One region of the Streptomyces sp. NPDC002536 genome, then DNA from elsewhere that is predicted to be linked to it. Evidence: riboswitches for the same ligand, from Rfam matches in the RefSeq annotation. Region 1 holds a riboswitch; each other region holds the start of a gene.
The links. A riboswitch is a leader RNA that binds a small molecule or an ion and turns the genes downstream of it on or off. The one in region 1 is predicted to bind cobalamin.
Positions count from the first base shown of each region.

Region 2: another riboswitch for cobalamin. It lies ahead of ACWD4B_RS04090 (ribonucleoside-diphosphate reductase subunit alpha); the one in region 1 lies ahead of cobN (cobaltochelatase subunit CobN).
Region 3: another riboswitch for cobalamin. It lies ahead of ACWD4B_RS04665 (prenyltransferase/squalene oxidase repeat-containing protein); the one in region 1 lies ahead of cobN (cobaltochelatase subunit CobN).
Region 4: another riboswitch for cobalamin. It lies ahead of metE (5-methyltetrahydropteroyltriglutamate--homocysteine S-methyltransferase); the one in region 1 lies ahead of cobN (cobaltochelatase subunit CobN).

Region 1 is NZ_JBSFWU010000117.1:1,872-5,092, reverse strand. Features, by position in the region: gene cobN (cobaltochelatase subunit CobN) at 1-1,293, opposite strand, end outside; cobalamin riboswitch at 1,329-1,451, opposite strand; gene cobG (precorrin-3B synthase) at 1,564-2,853, shown strand; gene ACWD4B_RS30285 (precorrin-8X methylmutase) at 2,850-3,221, shown strand, end outside.
Region 2 is NZ_JBSFWU010000006.1:75,323-78,543, forward strand. Features, by position in the region: gene ACWD4B_RS04090 (ribonucleoside-diphosphate reductase subunit alpha) at 1-1,546, opposite strand, end outside; cobalamin riboswitch at 1,710-1,835, opposite strand; gene ACWD4B_RS04095 (hypothetical protein) at 2,375-2,875, shown strand; gene ACWD4B_RS04100 (hypothetical protein) at 2,880-3,221, shown strand, end outside.
Region 3 is NZ_JBSFWU010000007.1:54,554-57,774, reverse strand. Features, by position in the region: gene ACWD4B_RS04665 (prenyltransferase/squalene oxidase repeat-containing protein) at 1-1,197, opposite strand, end outside; cobalamin riboswitch at 1,315-1,462, opposite strand; gene ACWD4B_RS04660 (aldehyde dehydrogenase) at 1,571-3,019, shown strand.
Region 4 is NZ_JBSFWU010000083.1:4,306-7,526, reverse strand. Features, by position in the region: gene metE (5-methyltetrahydropteroyltriglutamate--homocysteine S-methyltransferase) at 1-1,952, opposite strand, end outside; cobalamin riboswitch at 2,104-2,322, opposite strand; gene ACWD4B_RS25890 (dihydrofolate reductase family protein) at 2,736-3,221, shown strand, end outside.

The DNA.
Region 1 (3,221 bases):
GGCCGGGAGCCCGGCGTACCAGCGCTTGTAGTCGGCGGCCGGGATGCGGACGGGGTTGCGGGCGAGCTGTTCCTCGGTGAGCCAGTCCTGGTCGTGGCCGCCGGCCTCGATGAGGGCGTAGATGAGCTCGTCGCCGTCGCCGGACGCGAGGCCCGGGACCTCCTCGGCGCCGAAGTCGTAGCCCTCCGCGCGCAGTCGGCGCAGCAGGGCGACGGCGCTGGCGGGGGTGTCGAGGCCGACGGCGTTGCCGATGCGCGAGTGCTTGGTGGGGTAGGCGGAGAGCACGAGGGCGATCCGCTTCTCGGCGGCCGGGATGTGGCGCAGGCGGGCGTGGCGCACGGCGATGCCGGCGACGCGGGCGGCGCGCTCGGGGTCGGCGACGTAGGCGGGCAGGCCGTCCTCGTCGACCTCCTTGAAGGAGAACGGGACGGTGATGATGCGCCCGTCGAACTCGGGCACGGCGACCTGGGTCGCGGAGTCGAGCGGGGAGAGGCCCTCGTCGTTCTCCTCCCACGCGCTGCGCGGCCCGGTCAGGCAGAGGGCCTGCAGGACGGGCACGTCCAGGGAGGCGAGGGCGCCGGCGTCCCAGGATTCGTCGTCGCCGCCGGCCGAGGCGTCGGCGGGCCGGGTGCCGCCCGCGGCGAGCACGGTGGTGACGACGGCGTCGGCCGCACGCAGGGCGTCGAGGAGTTCGGGCTCGGGGGCGCGCAGCGAGGCGACGTACAGCGGCAGCGCCCGGCCGCCGGCGTCCTCGACGGCGCCGCAGAGGGCGTCGACGAAGGCGGTGTTGCCGCTCATGTGGTGGGCGCGGTAGTAGAGCACGGCGACGAGCGGGCCGTCGGGGTTCGCCGCCTTCGGGGTGCGCTCCAGCTCGCCCCACGAGGGGGCGGGGGCGGGCGGTTCGAAGCCGTGGCCGGTGAGCAGCACGGTGTCGGAGAGGAACCGCGCCAGCTGGTCGAGGTTGGCGGGCCCGCCGTGGGCGAGGTAGGCGTGGGCCTCGGCGGCGATGCCGATGGGCACGGTCGAGTGCTCCATCAGCTGGGCGTCGGGCGCCTGTTCACCGGTCAGGACGACGACGGGCCGCTCCCCCGCGAGCAGCAGGTCGAGCCCCTCCTGCCACGCGCGGACACCGCCGAGGAGCCGTACGACGACGAGGTCGGTGCCCTCCAGCAGCGCGGGCAGCCCGTCGAGATCCAGCCGGGCGGGGTTGGCGAGCCGGTACGTCACCGGGCCGTCGGCCGCACGGGCGCTGAGCAGGTCGGTGTCGGACGTCGACAGGAGAAGGATGCGCATGCTGCGGCTGGCCTTCCTCGGGGTCCGCGCCCCGGGTGGTCGTGAGGACGGCGGGAGTTCCTGACTCGCCCGGCGTCTCACCGCCGTGCTCACAGTGGCGGGACCGTACCGGAATCACACCGGCTTCCTCCCCTGTCGCCGTCGCTGGCGTGGTCATACTAGCGGGGCGCGCCCCGAAGGGGTGCGGGGAACTGCGCGCTCAGCCCCCACCGCTCCGCAGCCGGTAGACAAGCCCAGCACCGCCGCCCCACCGTGGGTATGCTCGCCGCCATGCCCGCCCCCTCCGATCCCCCTGTCCGCACCGGCGGCGACCGCTGCCCCGGCGCGGTACGGCTGCACGCCGCGGACGACGGTGCACTGGCCCGCGTCCGCCTGCCGGGCGGGCTTCTGACGGTTCGTCAGGCAGAAGCCCTGGCACGGCTGTCCGACGAACTGGGCGACGGCCACCTCGACCTCACCTCCCGCGGCAACGTCCAGCTCCGCGGTCTCCCCGATGCCTGCGGCGGCGAACTCGGCATCCGCCTCCACGAAGCGGGCCTGCTGCCCTCCGAACAGCACGACCGGGTACGGAACGTGGCGGCGACCCCGCTCTGCGGCCTCGACGGCCCGGCTCCCGCCGACGTCCAGGCCTGGTCCCGCGCACTGGACCAACTCCTCTGCGCGAACCCGGACATCACTAAACTTTCCGGACGTTTCCTCTTCGGTCTGGACGACGGCCGCGGCGATATCGCCGCACTCGCCCCCGATGTGACATTGATCGCAACGGACGACGGGCACGCCCTGCTCTCCTACGCGGCGGCCGGCTCCTGCCTGCGCATCCCCGCCGCGCACGCCCCGCGCGCGGCCGTACTCGCGGCCGAGTGGTTCCTGGCCGAGCGCCGCCGCACCGGCAGCACCGCCTGGCGGATCGCCGAGTTCCCCGCCGGACAGCGGCCGCGGCTCGACGTGTTGGGGCAGCGGCTCACCGCCGAAGGCATCGCCGCCGAACCTGCCGAGAGGGCTCCACGGACGGGCGCCCCCACGGCCCCCGGGCTCGTCCCCGGCCCCGGCGGCCGGACCGCGCTGTCGGTCACGGCCCCGCTCGGCCGCCTGAGCACCGGCCAGTGGCGGCAGTTGTACGAGACGGCCGACGCCGCCGGCACGGGCGAACTCCGGGTGACCCCCTGGCGCGGCATCGTCGTCCCAGGCCTGCCGACGGCGACGGCGGCGGCGGCCCGGCTCACGGAACTCGCCGACGCGGGCCTGATCACCTCGACGGAGTCGCCGTGGCACCGCGCGGGCGCCTGCGCCGGCCGCCCCGGATGCGCCAAGTCTCTTGCGGACGTGCGGGCGGACGCGGCGGCCTGCCTCGCGCACGAGCAGCCCCACGGCGGGGAGCCCCTGCCCGTGTACTGGTCCGGGTGCGAGCGGCGCTGCGGCCGGCCGACCGACGGCCGGTGGGTGGATGTGCTGGCGACGGGCGGCGGTTACCGGGTGGGCATATCCGGCGAAGCCGCGCGGACGGTGACAGCAGCAGACCTGGCCGGCGCCGTGGCGACGGCCCGTACCACCACACGATGAACGACAAGGGCGACGAGGGCACAGTGTTCGACTACGACAAGGACGGCGCGTCCATCTACCGCCAGTCCTTCGCCACCATCCGCGCCGAGGCCGACCTCGGCGGACTGCCGCCGGACGTCAGCAAGGTGGCGGTCCGCATGATCCACGCGTGCGGGATGACCGATCTCGTCCGCGACCTGGCCTGGTCCCCGCAGGCCGTGGCCCGCGCCCGCGAGGCGCTGCGCGCGGGTGCGCCGATCCTGTGCGACGCCAACATGGTCGCCAGTGGGGTCACCCGCAAGCGGCTGCCCGCGGACAACGAGGTGCTGTGCACCCTCGCCGACCCGTCCGTGCCCGAACTGGCCCGGCGCATGGGCACCACGCGCAGC
Region 2 (3,221 bases), on a different contig from region 1:
TCAGGCCCAGACCGACCGGCCGCCAGCGGGAGTTGGAGGAGCCCGCCTGCTCGGTCGGGTAGAAGTTGATGTCCACGACGCGGTCGAGGAAGGTGACGGCCGTGCGGACCGTGCGGTCCAGCTTCTCCCAGTCCATCTCGCCCTCGGCACCCAGGTGCGCGGCGAGGTTGACCGAACCGAGGTTGCAGACGGCCGTCTCGCCGTCGTCGGTGACCTCGAGGATCTCGGTGCAGAGGTTGGAGGAGTGGACGACCGCGCCCGGCTCGGCGGTCTGGTTGGCGGTGCGGTTGGAGGCGTCCTTGAACGTCATCCAGCCGTTGCCGGTCTGCGCGAGGGTGCGCATCATGCGGGCGTAGAGGACGCGGGCCGGGATCTGCTTGACGGCCTTGCCCTGGGCCTCGTACGCGCGGTACGCGGCGTCGAACTCGTCGCCCCACAGGTCGACCAGGTTGGGGGTGTCCGCCGGGGAGAACAGCGACCAGTCGGCGTCCGCCTCGACGCGGCGCATGAACTCGTCCGGAATCCAGTGCGCGATGTTGAGGTTGTGGGTGCGGCGGGCCTCTTCGCCCGTGTTGTCGCGAAGCTCCAGGAACTCCTCGATGTCCGCGTGCCAGGTCTCCAGGTAGACGCAGGCCGCGCCCTTGCGCCGGCCGCCCTGGTTGACCGCGGCGACGGAGGCGTCGAGGGTGCGCAGGAACGGCACGATGCCGTTGGAGTGCCCGTTGGTGCCGCGGATCAGCGAACCGCGGGAGCGGATGCGGGAGTAGGAGAGCCCGATGCCGCCCGCGTGCTTCGACAGCCGCGCGACCTGGTGGTAGCGGTCGTAGATCGAGTCCAGCTCGTCCAGCGGCGAGTCCAGCAGGTAGCAGGACGACATCTGCGGGTGGCGCGTGCCGGAGTTGAAGAGCGTGGGGGAGGACGGCAGGTACGAGAGCGTGCTGGTGAGCCGGTAGAGCTCGGCGACGTCCTCCAGGGCCCGGACGGAGTGGTCCTCGGCCAGACCGCAGGCGACGCGCAGCAGGAAGTGCTGCGGCGTCTCGATCACGTTGCGGGTGATCGGGTGCCGGAGCAGGTAGCGGCTGTGGAGCGTCCGCAGGCCGAAGTACCCGAACCGGTCGTCGGCACCGTCGGCGAGGGCGCCGTCCACGAGCGCGTCGAGCCGCTCGGCGTGCTCGGCGACGAACGCGGCGGTGTCGTCGGCGATCAGGCCCTCACGGTGCCCGACGGCGACGGAGGCGGAGAGGGAGACCGCGCCCTGCCCGGCCGCCTCCTCCCGGATGGCGAGCGTGAGCAGCCGCGCCGCGAGCCGCGAGTACTGCGGTTCCTCGGCGATCAGCCCGGCGGCGGCCTCGGTGGCCAGGGACCGCAGCTCGGCCTCGTCCGACCCGGGGTGCCGGCCGCGCAGCGCGGCGGCGGCGACCTTGCCGGGGTCGGTGGCGGGCAGATCGGCAGTGAGATCGGTCAGGGTGCGCAGCAGCGCGGTCCCGGGGCCACCGGTCTCCTCCGCAGTGGCTGCTGAGACCGGATCGGCGGGCGCGATGGTCACGTGTGGCTCTCCCTCGCTCGGCTGGTCGGCTGGGGCCGCTCGGGAGGCGCTCGACGGAACGCGTACCGGCACACTTCTTCGGGGCATGCCGGACAGCGCCCATCGGCCCAACCCGCGGGGCCCGGACGTGTTCATCACCCATGCCGGGCCCTGGGGCGGCTCGGACGTGGGCGCGCTGGCGGCAGGTCCTCGGACTTGTGGAGCGCATATGCGCATACATTCACCGTTGCGGGACAGTTCCGGATTTCCACCGGATTCCCCTGCGACGACAGCGAGGACGAGCATACATCTAGTGCCGGGGGTCGGGAGCGCCCCCACATGTTGTGTCGGGGCGTCGTCGGGCGGTTGCGGAATGTGCTAACGGGCGGGGGGGTTGAGGGCTGTTGAGGCGGTGTCGGGGCAACGCCTGGGCGGCGCCGGGGTGGTGCGTCGAGGGGGCTTCAGGGGCCTGGGAGCCGCCCGGGGCGGGGACGGTCAGCCCGGGGCGCGCGGAGGCGGTGAGGGGGCCGTTCGCGGGGCGCGGGAGGTGTCACGGCGGCCACGGCGGCATCATGCATCGGGGCGACTTCCGCTCCTGCTGCGGCCGGTTCGCCTTCGCCGCCGGCTGTCGATCCTGGTCGGGGCGTTCGCCGGATGCGACCTTCCGGATGCGACCTTCCGGGTGCGACCTTCCGGACGCGGCGGACGTACCGGCTCAACTCCGGCTGATCCATGAGCGGATCGCGCCGTCGTTCGCGTGACCGCGGGATCCGGGCCGTTGTCAGACCCTCCTCGTACGCTCCATCACAGTCGGTGACGAAGCCGGTGACGGAGGAGGGCGAGGCCGCCATGACACACGAGGACGCGACGATGACCCGCATCGAGGCCGCGGTGACGCTGCACCGCGAGGGCGACGCGGAAGGCGCCCGGGTGCGCCTCGGCGAGATCTGGCAGGAGATCGGCCCGGACGGGGACGCCTTCCACCGGTGTGTCCTCGCCCACTACATGGCCGATGTCCAGCCGGACCCCGAGGACGAACTGGCCTGGGACCTGCGCGCCCTGGAGGCCGCGGAGTCGCTGACCGACGACCGGGTCCGGGAGCACCACGCCTCGCTCGCGGTCCGCGGTTTCCGCCCGTCCCTGCACCTCAACCTGGCGGAGAGCTACCGCAGGACGGGGAACGCGCCGCTGGCCCTGGAGCACCTGTCCCGGGCCCGGGAGCACGCGGACGCCCTCGGCGACGACGCCTACGGCGACGGCATACGTGCCGCCCTCGACCGGCTGGAGCTCCGGCTGGCGGGGACGGGCGGAACCCCGCCCGCGGGCCCCGCAACCGCAGGCGCACAATGACGCCATGTTGATCAAGGCTCGTAGGGCCGACGTGTTACCCAAGGACCGCCGGTCGGCCATCGCTGTCGCGGTGACCGGCCTCGTCCTCGCGGTCGCCGCAGGCATCCTGCTCCTCGTCACCGTCCCCGGCCTCCACGCCGAGGAGCGCGACTTCAAAGCGGCCTCGCCCTGCCCGGCCACCGCCCCGGCACCGGACTGCGAACGGCCCGTCGGCGCCACGGTGAAGGGCACCGAGACGGACGCCAACCGCAAGACACCGCGGTACTGGCTGGACCTCGCCGAACGCGACGGGACGCCCCACCACGTCAGGATGAACGAGAAGGCGTACCCGGTCTTCGCCGCAGTC
Region 3 (3,221 bases), on a different contig from region 1:
GCCGAAGATCCACCAGCCGCCGAAGCTGCGGCCGTTCGTCCCTTCCTTCTCCCCGGACTTCGTCGGAATGGCCGGCCCCTCCGCCTTCGGGCCCGTCGCGGCGAGCTGCTGCACCAGGTCCGCGCCGCCGAAGGCGCGCGGGTCGGTGCCCGCGGTGCGCGCGGCGAGGATCAGCTTGGCGAGGCGGCCCGGGTCGCCCGCGGCCCACTCGGCGGTCTTGCTGTCCTTGGACTGCAGCCACGCCATCGGCTTGCCGGCCGCCTCGCGGTGCCCGCCCGCGGCGAGGGCGATCACGGCGTCGGCGGTGGCACCGAAGTCGGGGCCCTCCGGGGCGCCCGGCATCGAGGACTTCAGCTGCCCGCCGTTCGCGTCCAGCTTCTTGGCCAGGTAGCCGGCGACGGCGTCGGCCGCCGCGGCCGCGTCCTTGGGCTTCGCGTTCTCGTCGCCCGCGCAGTCCAGCGGCTTGACGGGCTTGTCGCCCTGCTCCGGCGCACCGGTCCCGAAGCCCTTGCCGAGGGCGGCCAGGGCGGCCGCGGTCGAGGCGAGGTCGTTGGCCTGCAGCTCGCCGTTCTGCGGCAGGTAGGCGAACGCGCCGCGCTCGTCCTCCTTCTTGTCGCAGCCGAGTTGGAAGGACAGCAGCGCGTCGTACGGGCTCTTGCCGCTCTTGCCGGTGGCCTTCGCCGGGTCCTGGCCCGCGGCGGCGAAGGCGCCGACCGCGATGGAGGTGGAGTTGGCGTCGCTGGCCGCGCCGGGGCTCATGCCCCAGCCGCCGTCCTCGTTCTGGTGCTCCTTGAGCCAGCCGAGGCCCTTCTGCACGGCCGCGTCCCGGCCGCCCACGGCCGCGAGGCCCTGCACGGCGGCGGAGGTCGCGTCCGTGAACTCGCCGGCCTTGGGGTCGCAGGCCTTGCCGGTGTCGGCGCGGTAGCCGGCGAAGCCGCCGTCGGAGCACTGCTGGCCCGCCAGCCAGTCCACGGCCGCGGGGGCCGGGGAGACGCCCACCGCGTGCTGGGCGACGAGGGCGAGCGACTGCCGGAAGACACCGTCGAACTTGGGGTCCTTGGCGCCGTACAGACCCGGGGCCGCCGGGGACGGGGAGCCGTCGGCGAAGGCCGCGGGCGCTGCGGCGGCGCCCAGCACGGCGGCGGTGGCCAGGGCCGCGGCGCCGCGGCGCGCGTGGACGGCGAAGGAGGGGGCCATGGGGGTCGGTGCCTCTCGGTGTCTGTACGAGTCCGTACGGGAGGGCGTACGCAGCCGCGCGGCGGTCGCCGCGCAGGGGCGCGGGGCACCGGCCCGGCCCCGCATACCTCGACGGGTGAGCCTTTTCCTCCTCGGCGCGGGTACTCCGGCTCACAGGCCCCCTGGGCCCTGCTCACGGTTGCGGGTCAGCGCCGGATTCGCACCGGCTTCCCCCGTTCCGAGGTGGGATGAAGTTGTTCCGGACACCTTAACCGGACGCCTGCATCCGTGGTGGGGCGGTTACGCACCGCACATGCATTGCCCGTCCCGCGGGGAGCTGCTATCCCCATCTGATGGAGCATCTGATGGGACGTCAGATACGGAGGGTTCACGGATGACCGGAATCGCCGAGCACGACCGGCTCTTCATCGGCGGCACCATGGTGGAACCGGCGACGGACGCCGTGCTCGACGTCGTCTCGCCGCACACCGAGGAGACCATCGGGCGCGTGCCGCACGCCGCGCCCGCCGACGTCGACCGGGCCGTGGCCGCGGCCCGTACCGCCTTCGACTCCGGGGTCTGGTCGGGCCTGCCGCCGGAGGAGCGGATCGCCGTCGTCACCCGCATCAAGGACGCGATCGCCGCCCGGCACGAGGAGTTCGCCCGCGTCATCTCCGCGCAGAACGGCTCCCCTTACTCCTGGAGCGTCCTCGCGCAGGCGCTCGGCGCGGTGATGGTGTGGGACTGCGCCATCTCCGTCGCCCGCGACTTCCCCTACGAGGAACGCCGCCCCGGCGCGCTCGGCCCGCTGCTCGTGCGGCGCGAGCCGGTCGGCGTGGTGGCGGCCGTGGTGCCCTGGAACGTGCCGCAGTTCACCGCGGCCACGAAGCTGGCGCCCGCGCTGCTGGCCGGCTGCTCGGTGATCCTCAAGCCGTCGCCCGAGACGCCGCTGGACGCGTACCTCCTCGCGGAGATCGCCGCGGGGGCCGGGCTGCCGGAGGGCGTGCTGTCGGTCCTGCCCGCCGGGCGGGAGACCGGCGAGTACCTCGTCGGGCACCCCGGCGTCGACAAGGTGGCCTTCACCGGGTCGGTCGCGGCGGGCAAGCGCGTGATGGAGGTCGCCGCGCGCAACCTGACCCGCGTCACGCTCGAACTGGGCGGCAAGTCCGCCGCCATCGTCCTGCCGGACGCCGACCTGGACGCGGCCGTCGCCGGCATCGTGCCCAGCGCCTGGATGAACAACGGCCAGGCGTGCGTTGCCCAGACCCGCATCCTGGCCCCGCGCGTCCACTACGCGGAGCTCGCCGAGCGGCTGGCCGCTGCCGCCTCGGAGCTGACCGTCGGCGACCCGCTCGACCCGGCGACCGCGGTCGGCCCGCTGGTGACGCGGCGGCAGCGGGACCGCTCGCTGGAGTACATCGCGCTCGGGCGGGAGGAAGGAGCCAAGATCCTCGCGGGCGGCGGCCGTCCGGCCGGCCGGGAGAAGGGCTGGTACGTCGAGCCGACGCTCTTCGGGGACGTGGACAACGCGATGCGCATCGCCCGCGAGGAGATCTTCGGCCCTGTCGTCTGCCTGCTGCCCTACGAGGACGAGGAGGAGGCCGTCGCGATCGCCGACGACTCGGACTACGGGCTGTCGGGCAGCGTGTGGACGACGGACGTCGAGCGGGGTGTGGAGGTGGCGCGCAGGGTGCGTACGGGGACGTACTGCGTGAACACCTTCAGCCTGGACATGATGGGCCCCTTCGGGGGCTACAAGTCCTCCGGGATGGGGCGGGAGTTCGGGCCGGAGGGGTTTGCGGAGTATCTGGAGCACAAGACGATTCACCTGCCGGCGGGGTGAAGGGTGAGGCGTTACGAGCTCACAGGAAAAGGGTTTGAGCGAGGCGGCGCCCCGCTGCTACTTTCGCGGTGGACCGTGAAGTCGTCGTATGGAGGTGAGACCCGTGAACACAGTTACCCATGGGTGCTCCCTCAACCCGTCACGGTCCGGCGGCTGACGTTCGGTGTCGCCAGGAGCGCCTGAGACCGAGGCACTCCTGGAA
Region 4 (3,221 bases), on a different contig from region 1:
GTGTCCGGCCGGATGCCACTGGTGGCGAGGCGGAAGGCCTCGGTGGCCCAGGCGAGGTACGCCGCATGGTCGGCCCTGCGCAGCGGGAGGGTCTCGCGCAGGGCGGGCTCGTCGGCCTGGATCACCGAAGTGCCCGCCGCTTCCAGGTCGTTCACCTCGTCGCGCAGCGCGAGGGCGACCTGCCGGGCGGTCTCGGCGAGCGGCTGGTCGTCGCGGACGAAGGACCAGGCGAGCATGGTGACGGGCCCGGTCAGCATGCCCTTGACCGGCCGATGGGTGAGCGACTGGGCGTAGCGGGTCCAGCGGACGGTCATCGGTTCGGGGCGGGAGATGTCACCGGCGAGGATCGGCGGGCGGACGTAGCGGGTGCCGTAGGACTGGACCCAGCCGTGCCGCGTGGCCAGGTAGCCGGTGAGCTGTTCGGCGAAGTACTGGACCATGTCGTTGCGTTCGGGCTCGCCGTGGACGAGCACGTCGATGCCGGCCTTCTCCTGGAAGGCGACGACCTCGCGGATCTCGGCCTCGATGCGCTCCTCGTAGGCAGCCGTGCCGATGCGTCCGGCACGCAGGCCGGCACGGGCGGTGCGCAGCTCGGTGGTCTGCGGGAAGGAGCCGATGGTGGTGGTCGGCAGCAACGGCAGGCCGAGACGGTCGCGTTGGGCCGCTGCGCGCAGGCCGTAGGGTTGCGAGCGGTGCGTGTCGGCCTCGGTGACGGCGGCGCTGCGGGCGCGTACCGCCGGGTCGTGGGCGATGGCGGAACCCGCGCGGGAGGCCAGGTCGGCGCGGTTGGCGGCGAGTTCGGCCGCGACGGAGTCGGTGCCGCGCTCCAGCGCGCGGGCCAGCGTGACGATCTCGCCCGTCTTCTGACGGGCGAAGGCGAGCCAGCGGACGATCTGCAGGTCGATGTCCCGTTCGGCCGTGGCGTCGAGCGGGACGTGCAGCAGCGAGCAGGAGGCCGCGACGTCGACGCGGCCGGCGAGGCCGAGGAGGGTGCCGAGGGTGGCCAGCGACTTCTCCAGGTCGTCGATCCAGACGTTGCGGCCGTTGACCACGCCGGCGACCAGGCGCTTGCCGGGCAGTCCGCCGACGGCCGCGAGGTCGTCGAGGTTGGCGGCCGCGGACCGGGTGAAGTCCAGGGCCAGGCCCTCGACCGGGGCCTTGGCCAGGACCGGCAGGGCCTCGCCGAGACGGTCGAAGTAGGAGGCGACCAGCAGCTTCGGCCGGTCGGTGAGGGCGCCCAGTTCGCGGTAGGCGCGGGCGGCGGCGTTCAGTTCGGCCGGGGTGCGGTCCTGGACCAGGGCGGGCTCGTCGAGCTGCACCCACTCGGCGCCGGCGGCCCTGAGGTCCGCCAGCACTTCGGCGTAGACGGGCAGCAGCCGGTCGAGGAGCGTGAGCGGTTCGAAGCCGGGCCCGACGCCGGGCGCGGGCTTGGCCAGCAGGAGGTAGGTGACGGGGCCGACCAGCACGGGGCGCGCGGCCAGGCCCAGCGCGAGGGCCTCCTCGAGCTCGGCGACCTGCTTGGCGGAGTCGGTGGTGAAGACGGTGTCGGGACCGAGTTCCGGGACCAGGTAGTGGTAGTTGGTGTCGAACCACTTGGTCATCTCCAGCGGCGCCACGTCCTGGGTGCCGCGGGCCATCGCGAAGTAGCCGTCCAGGGCGTCGGCTTCGACGGCCGCGCGGTGCCGGGCGGGGATCGCACCGACCATGACGCTGGTGTCCAGGACGTGGTCGTAGTACGAGAAGTCACCGGTCGGCACCTCATGGATGCCGGCCTCGGCGAGCTGCCGCCAGGTGGTGCGGCGCAGTCCGGCGGCCGTCTCCCGCAGGGCGTCGGCGGTGACGCGGCCCTGCCAGTAGCCCTCGATCGCCTTCTTCAGTTCACGGTTGCGGCCTTGGCGCGGGTAGCCGTACACGGTGGCGCGCGCTGCCGCGGCTGCGGACTTGCTGGTCACAAAACTCTCCTTCGCGAGCTGCTTCCTGGATCTCGGAACGCCGCGAGAACGCGAAGGGGTTGGCGGACGGGCCACGCCACAGCCGTGGAGCGCCCGTTCGATGTAAACGCCGACCCGCCCTCGAGGTCACCGAGATCTCCGCGCGCGAACGGTCGCACGCGGGCAACGGGCAGGTCTTCGGACTCACGGGCGCGCCTGCCGAAGGCAGACACCTAATGGCCGTCGCTTCCCGGACCCGTCACGGGGCCCAGTGCGTATGACGGCGGTCGTTCCCGCTCACCGCTGCGGGGCAGTCCCGGATTCCCACCGGGTTCCCTCTTGCGACGCGCCTGCCTGGCGAGCAGGGCGAACCAGCTGCACGCGCCACCCTAGGGCGGGGATCCGGTACTTGAACAGCGGTGTTCACATGCCGGTCGCACAAGGCCGTGTGTCATGAACCACGTTTGGGCCCTCCTTGTGCCCGGCACCGAAGCGCCCCGTAAGGGGCGCGGGGCGGTGACTTTGTGCGGCTCCGCCGCGTGGGCGCGATCGGCCACGACGCTCCCGCAGTCGAGGTTCTCGGGGCTGCGCCCCGGACCCCTGGGGTGGTGCGTCGGCTGCAGGCCGGTGGGGGCTGATCGCGCAGTTCCCCGCGCCCCTTACAGAGGCGCACCGCACCCACGAGCGAAGATCCGCCGGACAGGCCCTGGCACCGCGGCGTTGTCAGTGGTCGGTGCGACGATCGTCCCGGCGGCGCGAACACGTGCCGCGTCCTGCGGTTACGAAGAACGAGGAGTGAGTCCCGTGCGCATCGTGGTCAGTGAATTCATGAGCCTGGACGGCGTCGTGCAGGCACCCGGCGGAGCCGAGGAGGACACCGACGGCGGCTTCGCCCACGGCGGCTGGTCGCACCCGTTCTTCGACCCGGAGGTGATGGGCGGGGCCATCTCCGAGGCCCTGGACAGGACCCAGGCACTGTTGTTCGGGCGCCGCACGTGGCAGACGATGGCCGCGGCGTGGCCGGAGCGGGCCGGCGATCCGTTCGCCGACCGGATGAACTCCATCCCGAAGTACGTCGTGACCGGGACCCTGGAGGACGCCGAGCTGACGTGGAACAACACCACGCGCATCCCCGGCGACCAGGCCCTGGCCCGCATCCGCGAACTGCGAGCGGCCGACGGCGGCGACCTGCAGGTCATGGGCAGCCCCACGCTCGTCCGCACCCTGCTGAGCGAGGGCCTGGTCGACGAGCTGCGGCTCATCATCACCCCGGTGCTCCTCGGCGGCGGG